Regions from separate parts of the Ensifer sp. ENS06 genome, predicted to be linked through region 3. Evidence: riboswitches for the same ligand, from Rfam matches in the RefSeq annotation. Region 3 holds a riboswitch; each other region holds the start of a gene.
The links. A riboswitch is a leader RNA that binds a small molecule or an ion and turns the genes downstream of it on or off. The one in region 3 is predicted to bind cobalamin.
Positions count from the first base shown of each region.

Region 1: it holds a riboswitch for cobalamin, as region 3 does, so the genes downstream of both, IB279_RS34305 (acyl-CoA thioesterase) here and IB279_RS10970 (DUF1636 domain-containing protein) in region 3, are expected to answer to the same signal.
Region 2: it holds a riboswitch for cobalamin, as region 3 does, so the genes downstream of both, nrdH (glutaredoxin-like protein NrdH) here and IB279_RS10970 (DUF1636 domain-containing protein) in region 3, are expected to answer to the same signal.
Region 4: it holds a riboswitch for cobalamin, as region 3 does, so the genes downstream of both, bluB (5,6-dimethylbenzimidazole synthase) here and IB279_RS10970 (DUF1636 domain-containing protein) in region 3, are expected to answer to the same signal.

Region 1 covers NZ_JACVBC010000019.1:107,019-111,835, reverse strand. Annotated here, with positions in the region: gene IB279_RS34310 (LysR family transcriptional regulator) at 382-1,269, opposite strand; gene IB279_RS34305 (acyl-CoA thioesterase) at 1,272-2,120, opposite strand; cobalamin riboswitch at 2,208-2,414, opposite strand; gene IB279_RS34300 (DUF1852 domain-containing protein) at 2,769-3,752, shown strand; gene IB279_RS34295 (methionine synthase) at 3,780-4,808, shown strand.
Region 2 covers NZ_JACVBC010000003.1:506,134-510,950, forward strand. Annotated here, with positions in the region: gene nrdE (class 1b ribonucleoside-diphosphate reductase subunit alpha) at 1-1,673, opposite strand, end outside; gene nrdI (class Ib ribonucleoside-diphosphate reductase assembly flavoprotein NrdI) at 1,643-2,059, opposite strand; gene nrdH (glutaredoxin-like protein NrdH) at 2,072-2,293, opposite strand; cobalamin riboswitch at 2,681-2,907, opposite strand; gene IB279_RS15935 (acyl-CoA thioesterase) at 3,058-3,858, opposite strand; gene metE (5-methyltetrahydropteroyltriglutamate--homocysteine S-methyltransferase) at 3,855-4,817, opposite strand, start outside.
Region 3 covers NZ_JACVBC010000002.1:380,238-385,054, forward strand. Annotated here, with positions in the region: gene IB279_RS10955 (iron ABC transporter permease) at 1-723, opposite strand, end outside; gene IB279_RS10960 (ABC transporter substrate-binding protein) at 811-1,764, opposite strand; gene IB279_RS10965 (ABC transporter ATP-binding protein) at 1,761-2,564, opposite strand; gene IB279_RS10970 (DUF1636 domain-containing protein) at 2,587-3,000, opposite strand; cobalamin riboswitch at 3,105-3,321, opposite strand; gene IB279_RS10975 (RidA family protein) at 3,499-3,975, opposite strand; gene aspT (aspartate-alanine antiporter) at 4,457-4,817, shown strand, end outside.
Region 4 covers NZ_JACVBC010000002.1:147,110-151,926, forward strand. Annotated here, with positions in the region: gene IB279_RS09805 (DUF2865 domain-containing protein) at 76-1,146, shown strand; gene bluB (5,6-dimethylbenzimidazole synthase) at 1,159-1,854, opposite strand; cobalamin riboswitch at 1,900-2,112, opposite strand; gene IB279_RS09815 (SDR family oxidoreductase) at 2,210-3,022, opposite strand; gene IB279_RS09820 (phytanoyl-CoA dioxygenase family protein) at 3,111-4,304, opposite strand; gene IB279_RS09825 (LacI family DNA-binding transcriptional regulator) at 4,408-4,817, shown strand, end outside.

The sequences.
Region 1 (4,817 bases), on a different contig from region 3:
AGTGGAGTGAAGGAAGCTGGGCGGCGGGCGCTTGAAAGGGGCGAAGGGGGCGGAGCACCCCGGCCCCTCGCCTTAGGTAAAAATGTGGCTTAAGCCGCACCGACAAGCTACGCGCTGCTGTTCCCGGGGCGATCTCTCCCTCGCCAACCGCGACGGGGGCGAGTACCGAAGGCGCCGGTCGCCCAATCTCCTACGCACGCTTTGTCCGCGAGAACGTCATCGGGAAGCCCGATGCGGAAGTCGACGCCACGCACCTTCCTGAGCTCGAAGTTACGGTTGGGCAGATCCAGCGTCCATTCCGGCGCAAAGCGCCATTTGATCGTAGTTAATCGATCGAGGTCGAGAAGCTTTGCTGTCACACTTCGAACAAGGAGACTAATGTCAGGCTGATGTCTGGCGCGACGTCGCGAGAAACCCTGCGATGAAATCGACAGTGTCGTCGCCATCTCTCAATCCGAGATGGATGCTTTTTTGTATCCCGCCCGGACCGATGCGGACAGGACTAACACCGAGCGCCGCCGCTTCCCGCCGCACCAGCCAGTCCGGAATGGCGCTGACTCCGCGACCTGCCGCCACGAGCTGAAGCATCATTTCCGTCGTCTCGACATTGCGGTGGTGGCGCGGCCGGCAGTTGGCGGGCACCAGGAATTGCGTGAACACATCCAGCCGCTCCGGCGGTACCGGATAGGTGAACAGCGTCTCATCCAGCAGGTCCGCAGGTTCGGCATGGCGTTTCAGCGCCAGCGGATGATCGGCTGGAACGGCAAGCACCAGTTCGTAGTCGAACACCGGCAGATAATGGATGCCTGGCATCTCGATCGGATCCGGCGTGATCAGGATATCGATCTCGTATCCCGTCAGCGCCGCCACGCCGCCGAACGCGAATGATGTCGTCAGTTCCAGACCAACATCCGGCCATTCCATGAGATAGGGCTTTGTAACGCCCATCAGCCACTGGTGGCAAGGATGGCATTCCATGCCGATTTTCAGCGAGCCTCGCTGGCCGTGGCGATAATCCGACAGGACGTCCTCAGCCCTTTCGATTTGGGGCAAAACGCGCTGTGCCAGCGTTACGATGTAGCGACCGACCTCGGTGAGACGAAGGTTGCGACCGTCCTTCTCCCACATCGCCACGCCATAGCGCTCTTCCAGCTTGCGGATCGTGTGGCTGAGAGCGGACTGGGAGACGTTCAGCCGCTCAGCAGCAGCAGTCAGGCTGCCCAAGCGGTCGACTTCACGCAAAATCGATAAATGTTGCCTGTCCAACATGGCTATGCCCGCCCATGGTGACAAGGAACAACGTCTACAGGGGCACCATCGCCGACAGGAACCGGCCGGTGGTCCGTGTCGATCGCGACCATGGTAAAATGTCCCGTGGCCGTAATATGTCTCTCGCCCGTCAGCAGATTTTCGGACCAGAGTTTCGTTTCGATGGACATAGAACTGCGGCCAACGCGCTCGACGCGTGCCTCTGCCTCGACGATTTCCCCGATCTCAACTGCCCTCGCAAAGTCGATACGCTCGGATGAGGCCAGTGCCACGAGCTTGCCGGAGTAGCGCGACGCTGCAACGAATGCGGCTTTGGTCATGTAAGAGATCGCTTCGCCGCCGAACATCCGGCCGACACTATTTGCCTGATCCGGGAAGACGATCTCAACCATGGCAACGATATCCTTGATGTTCGGGGTTTCCGTGACAACGAGTTCGGGCAAAGCATAGCTTGCGGCGTACTCGCCCTTCGGAATGGCGACCATATGGAAGATGCCGCGCGTACAGGTGTGCCGCTGACGACCGACAACGGTTTCCGCAACCACTTCGACCTCGACCGTCAGGGAACGGCGGCCGGCCTTGACTGGTTTGGCCGTGAATTCGACGATATGCCCGATGCGGGCAGGCTGCCGGAAATCAATGCGCTCGCAAGAGGCGGTCACGAATGGCGCCCGTCCGAAACGGGTAGCCGCGATAAAGGCAACGCGATCCATGAGAGCGAGCCCGGTTCCCCCGAAGAGGGTGCCGTGGTGGTTGGTGTCTCCGGGAAAGACGATATCGATGAGACTGGTTATAGAGCCATGCTGGGCGGGTTTTTCTATCGTCGCGGTCTCTGTCATCGGCGCTGCCATCAGGTTGCGGCAGGAGCGGCGGCATGACGCAGAGACGACGGCACGGGAATGCCCATCGCGAAAGCGGCACTCCGGGACACCCCGCCCGTGGACGTTATCTATCGCGGCAGGTCTCCTGGCTTACGGGTCGTCGCTCTGGTCCGTCTTCCCGAGGCTTGCCTCAGTGACATGGATGGACTTTCGCTCGCCGTTTACAGTTGCGGGGGCAGCTTCGGCTTCAGGCAATAAAGCCATGACCGAATTCCCTCTTAGCTCCGGACTTTCGTCCGCAGAACCACGATAACGAACCAATGTCGTATGTCGCTGAGGTGGTCAAGGCGTCTATCATTGGTTTGTGCCGGAAGTGGCGGTTACTGTCTCGGCCGAGGTATGGCTCATGATCGCTAGCATTCGGCTCATCACGGTGAGGCTCGCAAGATACCGACATCCCGGGTTTCGTAGCAGGCTATCTCTTAAATCATGAACACGGCTCATGCTTCCGTGAGATAATACCATTTTTGTTCGATCGACCTCTCAGGCATAAAACGCGCACCGCTCTGAAGCATGGACAGTTAAAGGCCGTCGACTGAAACAATGGAAAATGCCATCCGGTGCGTCCTGACGTCAATAAATTCAGGATTTATCTCGAGATTAGGACGAACGATCGCAATGATTAGAGATTTTAATTTCAATATAAAGAGAATTTCTTTTGATGAGGACTATTGCCCGTCAGAGAATACGCGAATTACGACGAATTTTGCTAACTTGGCCAGGGGGGAGAACCGCCAGGAGAACCTCCGCAACGCCTTGAAGATGATTGACAATCGTTTCAACGCTCTGGCGCATTGGGATAACCCAGAAGGCGATCGCTATTCTGTCGAACTCGAAATCATTTCGGTTGAGATGAATGTCGGTGCTGAAGGCAGCAATGATGCCTTTCCCCTGATTGAAATCCTGAAAACGAATATTGTCGATCAGAAGACAGGCGAACGCATTGAGGGCATCGTAGGGAATAATTTTTCCTCATACGTCCGAGATTACGACTTCAGTGTTGTGCTGCCAAAGTACAATAAGGATCGCCCCGGATTCAGCACGCCAGAGAATTTTGGCGACTTGCATGGAAACCTATTCAAGTCTTTCCTGAAGTCCAATGCTTACAAAGAGCATTTTCATAAGCCCCCGGTCATCTGCCTGAGTGCCTCGAGCAGCAAGACATATCGTCGAAGTGGAAATCATCATCCTGTATTAGGCTTAGAATACCAACAGGATGAATTGTCTTCGACAGATCTCTACTTCCAAAAAATGGGGTTGCAGGTCCGATTTTTCATGCCGCCGAATAGCGTTGCGCCTTTTGCGTTTTATTTTCTCGGCGATCTGCTTGATGACTATACCAATCTTGAGCTCATCAGCACCATCAGCACGATGGAGACTTTTCAGAAGATTTACCGGCCCGAGATTTACAACGCCAATTCCGCTGCAGGGGCCTGCTATCAGCCAAGTCTTAAGCATCAGGATTATTCACTGACTCGAATTGTCTACGATCGCGAGGAACGGAGCCGGCTGGCTGTTGAGCAGGGAACGTTTGCTGAGGAGCACTTCATCAAGCCGTACAAGTCAATTCTTGAGCAATGGTCTGCCAAACACGTTCCCTGACGAACCAGAAATACAAGGTCCTATATCATGAAAACACTGTTGCCCACGTCTACCGCCGGCAGCTTGCCGAAACCCTCTTGGCTTGCACAACCCGAGAAACTCTGGTCACCCTGGAAATTGCACGATGAGGAATTGATCGAGGGAAAGCGGGACGCTCTGCGTTTGGCGCTGGACGATCAGCAGCGGGCAGGCATCGATATCGTCAGTGATGGTGAGCAAACGCGCCAGCATTTCGTCACGACGTTCATCGAGCACCTCGACGGAGTTGATTTTGAAAAACGCGAGACCGTCAGAATCCGGGATCGCTATGACGCGAGTGTTCCGACAGTTGTCGGCGCCGTGTCTCGCCAAAGACCGGTTTTTGTTGAAGATGCCAAGTTCCTACGTCAGCAGACCGCGCAGCCAATCAAATGGGCTTTGCCGGGTCCGATGACCATGATCGATACGCTCTTTGACAACCACTATAAAAGCCGCGAAAAGCTGGCCTGGGAATTCGCCAAGATCCTCAATCAGGAAGCCAGGGAACTAGAGGCTGCTGGCGTCGATATCATCCAGTTCGATGAGCCCGCATTTAACGTCTTTTTCGACGAAGTGAATGACTGGGGTGTTGCCACTTTGGAAAAGGCAATCGAAGGGCTCAAATGCGAAACTGCCGTTCATATCTGCTACGGATATGGCATCAAGGCCAACACAGACTGGAAGAACACTTTGGGGTCGGAGTGGCGGCAATATGAGGAGTCTTTCCCGAAACTGCAGAAATCCAGTATCGGCATGATCTCCCTGGAATGTCACAACTCTCATGTTCCAATGGATTTGATCGAACTGGTCCGGGGCAAGAAGGTGATGGTCGGAGCCATCGACGTGGCAAGCAATACCATCGAAACGCCAGAGGAAGTGGCCGCTACTCTGCGAAAAGCACTTCAGTTTGTCGATGCCGACAAACTTTGCCCTTGTACCAATTGTGGCATGGCACCCCTGTCCCGTCGAGTTGCGAGAGGCAAGCTGAATGCCTTGAGTGCAGGCGCGGAATTCGTCCGAAAAGAACTCATGGCCTAGTGCTGGCTG
Region 2 (4,817 bases), on a different contig from region 3:
TCCTCGAACAGGCCCTTCACCTTTTCGGTCGCCGGCAGCCATTCGGCTTCGGTGTATTTGTCGAAATAATCACCCGACGCGTATTTCGAGTTTTCGAAGCCGGCGAAGTTCTTGCCCTTCTCGACCGCCAGCCGGTTCGACGCGCGGATGGCGTGATAGGTCACCGTGTAGAAATAGATGTTGGTGAAATCGATGCCTTCCTCGGAGCCGTAGTAGATGCGCTCGCGGGCGAGATAGCCGTGCAGGTTCATCTGCCCGAGGCCGATCGCGTGGCTGTCGTCGTTGCCCTTTTCGATCGAGGGCACGGACGAGATGTGGCTCATTTCGGAGACGGCGGTGAGGGCGCGGATCGAGGTCTCGATCGTCTGGCCGAAATCCGGGCTGTCCATCGCAGCCGCAATGTTCAGCGAACCGAGGTTGCAGGAGATGTCCTTGCCCATGTGCTTGTAGGAGAGGTCGTCGTTGAACGCGCTCGCTTCGCTCACCTGCAGGATTTCCGAGCAGAGATTGCTCATGGTGATGCGCCCGGCGATCGGGTTTGCCCGGTTCACCGTGTCCTCGAACATGATGTAGGGATAACCGCTCTCGAACTGGATCTCGGCGATGATCTGGAAGAAGTCGCGCGCCTTGATCTTGCGCTTGCGGATGCGGGCATCCTCGACCATCTCGCGGTACTTCTCGGTCACCGAAATCTCGGTGAGGGGCACGCCATAGACCTGCTCCACGTCATAGGGTGAGAACAGATACATGTCCTCATTGTTGCGGGCGAGCTCGAAGGTGATGTCGGGGATGACGACGCCGAGCGACAGCGTCTTGATGCGGATCTTCTCGTCGGCGTTTTCGCGCTTGGTATCGAGGAAGCGCATGATGTCGGGGTGGTGGGCGTGCAGGTAGACAGCACCGGCTCCCTGGCGCGCGCCGAGTTGGTTGGCGTAAGAGAAACTGTCTTCGAGCAGCTTCATGACCGGGATGACGCCGGATGACTGGTTCTCGATCTGCTTGATCGGCGCGCCCATCTCGCGGATGTTGGTGAGCGACAGCGCCACGCCGCCACCGCGCTTGGAAAGCTGCAGCGCCGAATTGATGGCGCGGCCGATACTCTCCATGTTGTCCTCGATCCGGAGCAGAAAGCAGGAGACGAGCTCGCCGCGGCTCTTCTTGCCGGCGTTGAGGAAAGTCGGCGTTGCCGGCTGGAAGCGGCCGGAGATGATCTCGTCGACGAGATCGCGGGCAAGCCCCTCGTTGCCGCGCGCCAAGGCCATCGCCACCATGCAGACACGGTCTTCGTAGCGTTCCAGGTAGCGCTTTCCGTCGAAGGTCTTCAGCGTATAGGACGTGTAGTATTTGAACGCCCCGAGGAAGGTCGGAAAGCGGAACTTCTTTGAATAGGCATGATCGTAGAGATCGCGCACGAAGTTGAAGGAATACTGGTCCAGCACTTCCTGCTCGTAATAGCCCTCGGTCACCAGATAATCGAGTTTTTCCCGGAGGTTATGGAAGAACACCGTGTTCTGGTTGACGTGCTGGAGGAAGTACTGTTTCGCCGCCTGCCGGTCCTTGTCGAGCTGGATCCGTCCCTCTTCGTCATAGAGGTTCAGCATTGCGTTCAGCGCATGATAGTCGAGCGCTGCTTCCGTCGCCTTCAAGGGGCGTTCGAGTGTCGTGACGTCCAAAATCGTTCCATCCCGTTTTTGACATTGGCGACGTCCTCGTCGGTCCCGAGCAGCTCGAACCGGTAGAGATAGGGTACCCGGCACTTGGCCGAAATCACGTCGCCGGCGATCCCGTAGGTCGCGCCGAAATTGCTGTTGCCCGCTGCGATCACGCCGCGGATGTGAGAGCGGTTGCCCGCGTCGTTCAAGAAGCGGATGACCTGCTTCGGCACCGCCCCGCGGCCATCGTCGCCGCAATAGGTCGGCACGATCAGCACATAGGGCTCTGCGACCGTAAGTGCGTCCATACTTTCCCTGAGCGGTATGCGGGCGGCGCGAAGGCCGAGCTTTTCGACGAAGCGATGGGTGTTTTCCGAGCGACTGGAAAAATAGACGATCAGGCCCATCGCCCGCGTCCTTCAGGAAAGCGCGCTGATCATGTCCGGGCGGAAACCCGCCCAATGCCGCTCGCCGGCGACGACGACCGGGACCTGCCGATAGCCAAGACCCTGCACCAGCGCGAATGCATCGGAATCCTCGGAGATATCGACGATGCGATAATCGATGCCTTGGCGGTCGAGCGCACGGGTTGTGGCGGTGCATTGGACGCAGGCTGGTTTGCTGTAGACGGTGATCGACATGGGTTCCTCGTGAGGGTCTGGCAAATGGGCGCAAAAAGTCGTCGGATCGCGCGAACGCGAACCGTGGTGTTGGCGATTGGACACGAAACATCGCTCCCCGGTCGACTCGACCGGAGTTGACGTCGTCAAGCTGGCCCAAGGTCGGTTACGCAACCGGGCCGGCTCGTTTTGGTCGGGCGCTCAGGAATTCCGCGGATGCGGGTTTTCAAGGCGCGGCCTTTCGATCAGGCGCGCAACAATGCGCACCCGTCCGCAGAAGGTGGATCTGAACTGGAAGAAACTGGCATGACTTCACCCCGAAGCTTTCGACGGGCTGCCGGGGAGACGTCGAGACGATCGGGCAGGCTCATCCTGCCACGCACTCAACCCCTCCGGACACCCCGCCCGTGGACGTTTGGTGATCGAGGCAGGTCTCCTGGCTTACGGGTCAAAGCTTCCATCCCGACCTTCCCGAGGCCTCATGCCTCAGTGGTCCAAATCCGGACAGTCGCTCGCCGTCTACAGTTGCGGGGGCAGCTACGGCATAGCCTCAGCGGAAACCCGCCGGCGCACCGTATTCCCGTCTTAGCTCCCAATCCTTGCGAATCGGAAGAACCTCGAACACTAGATATAGTAGTTCATCGCAAATCTGCGTCAATAGGTTCCGTATGTGGAAGGCGGGGGTAGGAGGGTGGTTTCTTTTGCAGTGTGGATAACGGGGAGTAAACAGCCGGTTGGCACCAAGGTTGTGGATAGGGCGCCCCTGGTGCGGACGCCCCATTCCATCAAGCAGCGAAAGCGGCCACGGGCCGGTTGTCCTCGTCGACGGCGACCATAGCGAACGTTCCGGTAACAGTCCGCTGTCGCAGACCGGTGAGGAGCTCTTCCGACCAGAGTTCGACCTCGACGGTGGCTGAACTGCGACCCGTCCGCACAATGCGGGCGATGGGTTCGATGATCGAACCGATCATGATCCGGTGCTTGAAGTCCATACCGGTGCAGGAGGCAAGGACGGTCGCCCGGCGGCTCCGGCGCGTCGCGACGACGAATGCGGCCTTCGTCATATGCGCGAGGGCGTTGCCAGCGCATATGGCGCCAAAGCTGTTGGCCTGGCCGGGAAAGACGATGTCGACCATGCGTAGGGTGCCCGCCTCTTCGGGCGTGTCCGTTGCCACATCGAGCGGCGGCAGCATCCAATCCGTTTCATCGGCACGGGGCATCGCGACCATGGTGAAGGTGCCCCTGCTGCAAAGGGCGCGGCTGCCGGTGGCGATATCTTCCGCGATCATCTCGACCTCGACCACCATCGAGCGGCGCCCGACACGAACCGGACGGCCGCTGAAGCAGACGATCTGACCGATGCGCGCAGGCGCACGAAAATCGATGCGGTCGCAGGATGCGGTGACGAAGGGAACGCGCCCGTGACGGGTGGCGACGATGAAAGCGATCCGGTCCATCGACGCGAGGGCGGCGCCACCAAAGAGCGTGCCATGGTGATTGGTATCGCCTGGAAAAACGATGTCGATCAGGGTTTGTGGCGCCGGGGTTTCCCCCGGCGCCGTCGTGACTTCGTGCTGCCCCGTCATGCTTTGACGGCTTCGCGCGTATCGGCGGCAAAAGCCGCTCGAAGCGAGCGGGCGGCGGCGACCATGTTGACGAGCGCCGGCCGCGTCTCTTCCCAGCGCCTGGTCTTCAGTCCGCAATCGGGATTGACCCAGATCTGGTCCGGCGTGAGGCCCTCGGTCGCTTTTTCGATGAGATGCACCATTTCCTCGACGCTGGGCACTCGCGGCGAATGGATGTCGTAGACGCCCGGGCCGATCTCGTTCGGATAGGCCTTGTCGGCGAAGGCGCCGAGCAGTTCCATTTTCGATCGCGACGTCTCGATCGACATGACGTCGGCGTCCATCGCCGCGATTGCGGCCATGATGTCGTTGAACTCGGAGTAGCACATATGGGTGTGGATTTGGGTCGCATCGCCCACCCCGGCTGCACTGAGACGGAAGCACTCCACCGCCCAGTCGAGATAGGGCTTGCGATCGGCATTACGCAGCGGCAGGCCTTCGCGCAGTGCCGGTTCGTCGATCTGGATGATGGCGATGCCGGCCGCCTCGAGATCCGACACTTCATCGCGCAGTGCTAGCGCGATCTGCCGGCACACCACGGAACGTGGCAGGTCGTCACGAACGAAGGACCATAGCAGCATGGTGACCGGACCCGTCAGCATGCCCTTGACCGGGCGATCGGTCAGCGACTGCGCGAAGGTCGCCCACTCGACCGTCATCGGGTTTGGTCGCGAAACGTCGCCGAAGATAACAGGCGGACGCACGCAGCGCGATCCGTAGCTCTGCACCCAGCCGCTCTGGGTGAAGGCGTAGCCCGAGAGCTGCTCGCCAAAATATTGCACCATGTCGTTGCGCTCGAACTCGCCGTGAACGAGTACGTCGATGCCGACCTCTTCCTGCCAGCGCACCGCCAGTTCGGTCTCTCGGCGAAGATAGGCGGTGTAGTCGACATAGCTGAGTTCGCCCTTCGCATGCAGTGA
Region 3 (4,817 bases):
GGTGACGACGAACAGCGTCAGCCGGAAGCGGCGCACGGGAATGCCGAGCGTCATCGCGGTTTCGTCGCCCATGGCGAGCGCATTGATTTCGCGCGCCCGGATCATCAGCCAGCCGAGGGAGGCGAAAAGCACCACGCCGGGATAGACGAGCTGCGACCATTGCGCCAGGCCAAGACCGCCGAGCATCCAGAAGATGACCGTATGGGTCGCCCTCGGGTCCCCAAGGAAAATCATGAGGTTGCCGACGGATGTCAAGACGAAGGCGACCGCGACGCCGGCCAGCACGAGACGGTCGGCGCTGCTCCCGAGCACGCGGGAGACGAAGGCGACGAGCACGGTTGCGAGCAGCGCGCCGGCAAAGGCAAAGAGCGGCACCGTGGCAAGACCGAGGATCATGCCGGTGTGCAGCAGCGCCACGATCGCGCCGAGCGCGCCGCCGGAGGCAACGCCGAGCAGATGCGGATCGGCAAGTGGATTGCGCGTGACCGCCTGCAGCACGGCGCCAGTCAGCCCCAGCCCGGCGCCGACGAGGCCCGCCAGCATGACGCGCGGCAGGCGCACGTCCCAGACGATGCTCTCGCGCCCCGCCGACCAGAAAGCCTCGACGCTGCCCGGAGAAATCTTGCTGGCGATGATCGACCAGACGGTCGCAACCGGGATCGGCGCCGAGCCGAGCGATACGCCGGCCGTGACGGTCAAGGCCAGCAGCAAAAGCGCCGTCATGAGACCGGCACCCGCCTTCAGCGCCCGTGCCGGCGCTAGGCGTGAAACGGCGACGGGACCAGGCGACGCATCCTCAGCCAGCATCGCTTACAGGCCCTCGCCCTGAAAGGCCTTGGCAAGCCTGGCAATGGCGTCGATGTTGCGCGGGCCTGGCGTCGCTTCGACATAATCGAGCACGACGAAGCGATCGTTCTTGACGGCATCGACATTCTTGAAGGCTGCATTGTTCTTCATGAAGGCGATCTTGTCCTCGGCCTTCACCTCGCCGTAGTTGACGATGACCACCACTTCCGGGTTGCGCTCGATCACCGGCTCCCAGGAGATTTCCACCCAGCTCTTTTCCACGTCGTCCATGATGTTGGCGCCGCCGGCGGCCTCGATCATCGCCGTCGGAATGCCGAAGCGGCCGGAAGTAAACGGCTTCTCTTCGCCGGAATCATAGACGAAGACCCGCGTCGGGTTAGCCTTGCCGGCGTTCGCCTTGGTGATCTCGGCAAGCTGGCGGCGATAGCCGTCAACCAGCGTCTCGGCGCGATCCTCGACGCCGAAGATGCGGCCGAGATTGAGAAGATCGACGAACATGTCGTTCATATCAGGCTTCTGCTTGGCCATCACGTGGATGCAGGATTCGGTCAGCTCGTAGACGCCGATCTTGAAGGGCGCCAATGTCTCGGGCGTGACCTCGCCGCCCACCTTCATGCCGTAGTTCCAGCCGGCAAAGAGGAAATCGGCATCGGCGTTGAGCAGCACTTCCTTGGTCGGATATTTCTCCGAAAGCTCCGGCAGTTCCTTGACGCCTTCGCGCAGCTTCTCGTCCAGCGTCTTCCAGCCGGAAACGCCGGTATAGCCGACCATGCGGTCCTGGAGCCTCAGCGCCAGCATCATCTCCACCAGGTTGACGTCGTTGGCGATCGCCCGCTTCGGCGCCGCGTCGAAGGTCACCTCGCGGTTGCAGCTCTTGACGGTGACCGGATAGGCGAGCGCCGGCGTGGCGGCGGCAAGCACGAAAAGAAGGGAAAATGGGGCAATATTGATCTTCATGAAATCGATCCCTGTCGAGGAAGTGAAAAGGAAAAGCGGGCGCCGCCGGCAGCGGCATTGTGAACGGTGGCGGTGACGCCGAAGGCGGCCGAAAGCTCGCTGGGGCTGAGCACCTCTTCGGGCGGGCCGAAGGCCGTCAGCCGCCCGGCGGTCAAGATCGCGACATCTGTCGCAAACTCGGCGGCGAGATTGATGTCGTGCAGCGTCGAGACGATTGTCAGTTTCAGCGTCTGCAAGAGCTCGAGGATTTCGAGCTGGTGGCGGATGTCGAGATGGTTCGTCGGCTCGTCGAGGATGATGATGCGCGGTTCCTGTGCCAGCGCGCGGGCGATCAGCACCCGCTGCTTCTCACCGCCCGAAAGCGTCGAGAACTGGCGACCGGCAAGATGGGCGAGATCGAGATGCGCGAGCGCATGCTGCACCCGCTCGCGGTCGAAATCGTTCCAGCCGCTCAAGCCCTCCCGCCGCGGAATGCGTCCCATCATCACGACGTCGCGCACGCTGAAGGGAAAATCGCCGGGCATCTCCTGCAAGACGACGGCGATTGTCCTTGCCGCCTCGCGCGCCGAGATCGACCAGAGATCGACGCCATCGACCGAAACACGGCCGGCGTTCGGCTGCACCGCCCGGTAGAGGCAGCGCAGAAGCGAGGTCTTGCCGGCGCCATTCGGCCCGAGGATCGCAAGCCGGCTGCCGGCCGCGATCGCAAAGCCGATGTCGTTGACCAGCGTCAGGCCCGAACGCGGCCCCCAGCGAAGGCCCTCGACCGTGAGGGCTGCACCCGTTGCGTTGCAGCTCATGGGTTCGTTCCTCTGCGCGACCTCATTGGAAGTGCCCGCCAAGATCTTCGGAGACGAGCATCGCCGCGGGAATGCGGGCAAGCGTCTTGCCTTTCAGCCCGCGCGGCCGTTCCGCCGCCCGCGTCATGCCATCGCCACGCTCGGCATAGGTTGTGGCAAAGCGCACGAGATCGTCGATGTCCTCTTCCGGCGAGACGTCGCCGAAGAGATAGGTCGCCTTCCCCGTCGCCTGGAAGGCGATGGTGCAGGGCCGCGTGCAGGCCGCCATGCAGACCGTTCCGGCGATCGAGAAGTCGCGATCGAGCGGTGCGCCGAGCGCTGCGATGCTCAGGTTGAGCCGCTTGATCAGCTCGGCACCGGGCACGCATGGGCCGCCGGTGAAGCGGCAATCGGTGCAGACCGTTATCTTGTGCTGTCGGAAATTCGGCTCAGCCATTCCTGCCCTCCGCCGGACTGACGGCAAGAGATGGCGAAACGGCAAGAGGACGGAAAACCGTCGTATGAAAGCCAGTTCTTTTCCATCGGAACACCCCGTCCGTTGTGGTTGATCGGTTCGATGGCAGGTCTCCTGGCTCGCGGGTCGTGGCGCATCCACGTCTTCCCGGTCTTCGACCAGTGACATGGTGTGAATGCGCTTTCCGCTCACAGTTGCGGGGGCAGCCACGGTCTCGGCCCCATCAGGGTCGTCCGTTCCGTGTTCCCTTTTCAGCCGCTTCCGCATTGTCGCGGACGCAGCACCATCAACGCCTTCCTCGCATGAATCGGCGGATGAGACAACCGCACGACACAGGCGGGAGGGATCTATCAACATGCGGCGTTTCGTCATGCGACGTTTGTTATAAAATAACATTACGTAGCGCAAGCCAAAAATTGGGCGCCGGACACAATCCGACGCCCGCGATAGCGACCACGCTAAAAGACGTGCCGTGCTGCCTCAGAACTCCGGCGGGAAGAGTTCGGCCGTCAGCGTCACCGCGACAGAGGCGTTGCCCGGCAGGTTGCGCACGCCGCAGACGGAGCGAACATGGCCAGCCCTTTCGCCAAAGGCGGCCGCCAGAAGCTCGGAAGCACCGTCGAGTATCTTCGGGTGCTCCAGGAAATCCTCAGTGCAGGCGACATGTCCCTCCAGCCGGACGATCTGGCGAATACGCTCGAAACGGCCGAGATGCTCGTGGATCTGCGCCAGCGCGTTGAGCACTGCCAACTCTGCGGCCTTGCGCCCCTCGTCGATGGTCACATCGCGCCCGAGCAGCCCCGTATGCACGAAGCGCCCGTCCAGCAATGGCCCCTGCATCGAAACATGAAGCATCTCACCCGCCTCGATCACCGCGCGGTAGGCGCCGAGCGGCCTCGGCGGCGTCGGGAGCTGAACGCCAAGTGCGCCGAGCCTTCGGATAACCTCGTCCATCATTGCTTCCCCTCCTCGTCACCTTACGAACCGGCCGCCTTGCGGAGACGACACCGCTTTTTTCTCAAGCCCTCGAAGTTCTGCCGCCCCTATCGCAAGCAGAAAGACGCGCCGTTCCGTGCCCAGCAACTTTTCCAAGCATAACCAAGAGAAAACGCCTCATGCCTCACGTTGGGAGATAACGTTACGAATTACAACACCAGAGTTGAAGTGCCATCGCGATCCGGGCCAGTGCCGCGGTCTTGCGATCGAATGCGACCGACACATCGCGGCGGCCTCGATCCCCAACCCCAAGTAAAAACGCTGAAATGTAACATACGTTACGCTCACGTAACCCTATGCCCGTTGAGAATTTCGACGACCGAAGCGACAATTGCCGGGATTAAGATTGGGCATCGACAAGCCTCGGAAACAAGCTCAACTTAGCCGCGCAGATCCCGAAATGAAGTGACGGCAACTCAACTTTCAGAAGGGAATAGCATCAGTGAATCCCATTGATTTCTTCGTCGACACGCTTCGGACCTATCCGCCTGTCGCCGTCTTCCTCGCCCTCGGCATCGGCTTCCTCATCGGTCCGATCAAGGTCGCGGGGTTCAACCTTGGAAATGTCACCGCCACGCTGCTTGCGGGCGTTCTCATCGGACAGCTGGGTATCCAGGTTTCCGGCGACCTGAAATCCACCCTGTTTTTGATTTTCCTCTTCGCCGTCGGCTACGGCGTCGGGCCGCAATTCGTGCGGGGCTTGAGCACCGATGGACCGAAACAGATCGCCTTTGCGCTCTCCGTGCTGGTGCTGTGCCTCGTCGTTCCCTATCTCTGCGCGCTGATTGCCGGGCTGCCGCTCG
Region 4 (4,817 bases), 230 kb from region 3:
TGCCGCTGGCAGCCACCCGCAGAAGGTCGGCGCCGACCTGGCAACAGGAAGAGACTTTCGCCCGTGTTCACGCGCATGAAACACGTCGCTGCGGCCCTTGTGCCTCTGGTTATGATCGGTGCCGGTCCGTCACTGGCATCGACGGCCTGCGACCGACTGAACGCGCGGCTCGCGCAACTGCCTGACTACGTCGCCAGCAATGCCGATGCGCGCGACTACGCAAGCGCGATCTCGCGGCAGAATATCGAGCTGCGGCGGGCAAAGAACGACCGCCGCCGCGCGGGTTGCGGTGGCGGCAACGCCATTGGCTTCGACGGCGGCGACCCCGACACCTGCTACGGCCTCAACAGCCTGATCGCCGAGATGGAAGACAATCTGCGCATGCTGAAGTCCGAGCGCGAGCAGATCGTCGCCGGCGGCAGCGACGACAGCCGGCGCCGCATCCTCGCCGCGCTGGAGATCAACGGTTGCTATGGCGACCGCGAGGAGTTCGCAAGCGTGGAACCGGACGTGCCGGAAAGCCACCGCAACATCGTTGCCGACCTGCCGCCGGAAGACGCCTACGGCCCGATGCTCGGCCGCGGCGAAGACGGCTACGCGCCGCAGGAGCGCTACTATAGCGGCACGCTCAGAACCATGTGCGTGCGCACCTGCGACGGCGCCTTTTTCCCGGTTTCTTCAGATGCGACGCCGGCCGATTTCCCGCGCGACGAGCAGGCCTGTCGGGCGCGCTGCCCGGGGGCTGAGACCGAGCTCTATTTTCACGACCTCAACACGGAAGAGAGCGACAAGATGGTCTCGGCCGTGACCGGCCGTCCCTATACCGAAATGCCCAACGCCTTTGCCTATCGCACCCGCGCTGTCGGAAAACCCGGCCAGTGCGGCTGCCAGATACCCCAGACCGCCTCGACCACACCGAAGGCAAACGGAACGAAGATCGGTGACGACCAGTCGTCGATCATCGTCATCGAGACCAAGAAGCCGGAAGCGGCGAGCAATACCGCCAAGGCGCCGGCCGAAGAGCGGCCTTACGATCCGTCGAAGAACAAGGTTCGCGTCGTCGGCCCGACCTACCTGCCGCAGGAAGAAACCGCCATCGACCTCAAGCATCCGAAGGGACCGGCCTATCAGCCGGTCCAGAATTGATCGGACGAGGCCTTACGCCTTCTCCTTGCTGCGTCCCCATCCGTCTTCGAAAACCAGCTCGTCGAGCGGCAGGCGCTGGCGCCAGCCCTTCACGGCGAGTTCCGGCTGCTGATAGAGGCGATCGACATAGCCGAGGCAGAGCCAGGCAACGATCTCGATATGATCTGGGATGCCGAGAATCGCCTTGATCTCGGCCTCGTGGAAAATGCTCACCCAGCCGACGCCCACCCCTTCGGCCCGCGCCGCAAGCCAGAGGTTTTGCACGGCGCAGACGGTGGAATAGACGTCCATCTGCGGATTGTGGGTGCGCCCGAGTACGACGGCACCGCCGCGCGTGCGGTCGCAGGTGACACAGATGCTGAGCGGCGCCTTGCGGATGCCTTCCAGCTTCAGCGCACGGTACTTGGCCTGTTGTTCCGCCTCGAACATCAGCGCGGCCTCGTCATTGGCGCGGCGAAACGCATGCCAGACGCGCTCACGCGTTTCTTCCGCCCGCACCAGCACGAAGTTCCACGGCTGCATGAAGCCCACGGACGGGGCGCTGTGCGCAGCGGCCAGCAGGCGCAAGATCAGATCATCCGGCAATGGCGCGGGCAGGAATTCATCGCGCACGTCGCGACGTGTCTCGATGGCACGGTAGACGGCCTCCCGCTCTGGCAACGAAAAGGCGCCGGCAGCCGCAAGGCCGCCCTTCGGTTCAGTCAGCATCGTTCGATCCCCAACAATGCGAAAACCTCCCGCCGTCCACGCGGGGTTCGGTCTATCTCGCCAGGCCGGTCTTCTGACTTCGGTTCAACCGATCACCTCGCCTTCCCAGATCGCTTGAAGATCCAGTGGCAAAACCTTGAATCAATTCAAGGCTCTCTTAGACGCGATCGTCCCCGTCACAGCGTTGGGCACGTTCCGGAATGACACCGGATTCCCGATTCTCCCGCTTTCGCGGGCACCTGACGACGGCACTAAGTGCACAGCCGTTTGAGAAAGACAAGCGGCGCCAACCCGGCCGGGACATGGCACGCCACTTTCCGCCGGCTACTGTCGAGCTTAGTCGTTTACCTCCACCTCAAAGCGGAGCGACCGGATGTGGCGAACCGTCATAGGCGCCCCAGACCGACTGATCGAAGCAAATCACCGATCCGGTCATCAGCCCGGACTCGGCCGACGACAGATAGGCGCAGGCCCGCGCCACTTCGGCCGGATCGACGAGCCGACCGAAAGGCTGGCCGGCCGCCGCCTTTTCGAGCCAATCGGCCGCCGCGCCATGAAACTCGCGCTGGATGCGGTCTTCGCCTTCGGACGCCATCCAGCCGATATTCAGCCCGTTGACGCGAATGCGGTTGCGAAGAAGCGCATAAGCCGTGTTTTTGGTCAGCGTTTCGAGGGCGCCTTTCGACGAACAATAGGCGGCAATGAACGGCTGGCCGGCCATCGCCGACATAGAGCCGATGTTGACGATCGTGCCCTCGGTCTTCTCCCGCCGCATGATCTTCACCGCCTCCTGCATCAGGAAGAACGGCGCGCGCACATTGATCGCGAACATGCGGTCGAAGAGTTCGGGCGTGGTGTCGAGGATCGTGCCACGGTCGGTGATAGCTGCGGCGTTGACCAGCGCATCGACCCGGCCGAATTCCGCGTCGCAAGCGGCGACCACCTTGCGGGCGTCCTCTACTTTTTCAAGATCGGCCTCGACATAGACAACTTTCGCACCGCTTGACTTGCCGATCTGCTCGGCCTTCGCCCGCCCCTTGGCGGCGTTGCGGCCGCAGATGACGATGCCTTCAGCGCCGCGCTCGGCGAAAAGGCCAGCAATCGTCGCGCCCAGTCCCTGCGTACCACCGGTGACGATGGCGATCTTGCCTTGCAATTGTCCACTCATCGAATTCCTCCCTCGGAAATGATCGTTTGAAACGGCTGCGGCTCCCGGCTAAAACACACCGGGAGCCTGTCAAATTGTAACTCGCTCGTCAGCTCAGCTTGCGCTTCGCCTGCGCCTCCAGCACCGAGAGAAACTCTTGTTCGCCCGTCCCCGCAGTGAGCGCCTCGCGCATCAACTGCGCCTGCGTCTTCGGCGCCAACCCGCCGAGTGGCGGATCCCGGTCGAGATTGGTGGGGAACGAATAGCCTTCGGCACAGGAGGAGATCGCGTTGGCCGCTTCCGCCTGCGTCAGCGTCCCGCCCGCCAGCAAGGCCCGCAAGGCCGGATAGAGCGTCGCGCTCATGGTCAGTCGGTCAACGGTTTCCATTGCGCGACCGAAGGCCGAAGACACCTGCAGCAGGTTGGCCACGCGGCGGATATCCCGGGAGCGGTTGGTGCCGGCGGCATGGAAGAGCGCCGGGTTGAAGAAGACAACGTCGCCCTTTTCGAGCGGAAGCTGCACGTGGTGTGCGTCGAAATATGCGCGGAATTCCGGCCGGTTGAGCGCCAGATAGCCCGGCACATAGGTTTGGCTATAGGGCAAGAACAGCGTCGGTCCGCTTTCGAGCGGCATGTCGCAATGGGCAACCGCCCCCTGCAGCGTCAGCACCGGTGAAAGCCTGTGCACATGCGCCGGATACTGCTCGATCACGGCCGCGGTCTGGAAGCCGAGGTGATAATCCCGGTGCGCCGATTGCGCCGCACCGCCAGGATTGACGCGATTGACCTGCGCCGTCATCTGGTAGTTCGGCCCGAGCCAAGCCTCGCTGACGAGCGCTATGACGGCATTGCCGTAATAGGAGGCGAAATTCTCCGGCGCGTTCAGGCAGTGCTTTTCCAGCGAGTTCCAGATGCGGTCATTGGCGCCGGGTTTGGCGAAGTGATCGCCGCCGCCGCTGTTGCTTCGATGTTGCTCTTCGATGATGGCGTCAAAGACCCCGCTTGCGACGTCGATTGCTGTCGTATCGGCAAAGGCGCGCTTGAAGACCGCCACGCCAGGCCCGGTCGCCAGTACCTCGCAGATCTCCGCCAGAACAGAACGCCGCGCCTCGGCATCGCCGCACGCCGCAATCAGCGCGGCGCTGTCATAAATCAGGATATTCTTTTCGCAGCCGGAAGCATGGGGGTAGTCGGACAGGCTGGTTTGGCGTTCGACTTCCGCCCGGAACGATTCGAGATCGCAAGCCTCTTCGGTGAGCCAGACGCGGTCGATCCGCTGGCGCGCTTTGTTGTCGGTCTTCATCGCGTTTCCTCCTCTGGAACATCCTGATGAACACGACTATAGGCGGCGGCAAAACATGATATAGAGCAAGAATCCATCAAAAATCCATCAGGAGAGCAAGGCGATGGCCCATCCGTTTCTGGTCAAGGACATCGCCTTTCAGGCCGGGCTCAGCACCGCGACCGTCGATCGCGTGCTCAACGAGCGGCCGGGCGTGCGCCGCCAGACGGAGGCCCGGGTTCGCGCAGCCATCGAGGAATTGGAGAAGCAGCAGGCCGGCCTCGACATCCAGGGGCGCAAGTTTGCGATCGATATCGTCATGGAGTCGCCACAACGCTTCACCGATGCGGTGCGTCGCGCCTTCGAGAGCGAGGCGATGACCTTCGCGCCCACCGTCTTTCGCTGCCGGTTCCACTTCGCCGAGACGATGCGCCCGCAGGAGATCGTGCAACTGCTCGACCGAATCCGGCTGCGCGGGACCGACGGCCTGGTGTTGAAGGCGCCGGACGTGCCCGAGATCGTCGCCGCAGTCGC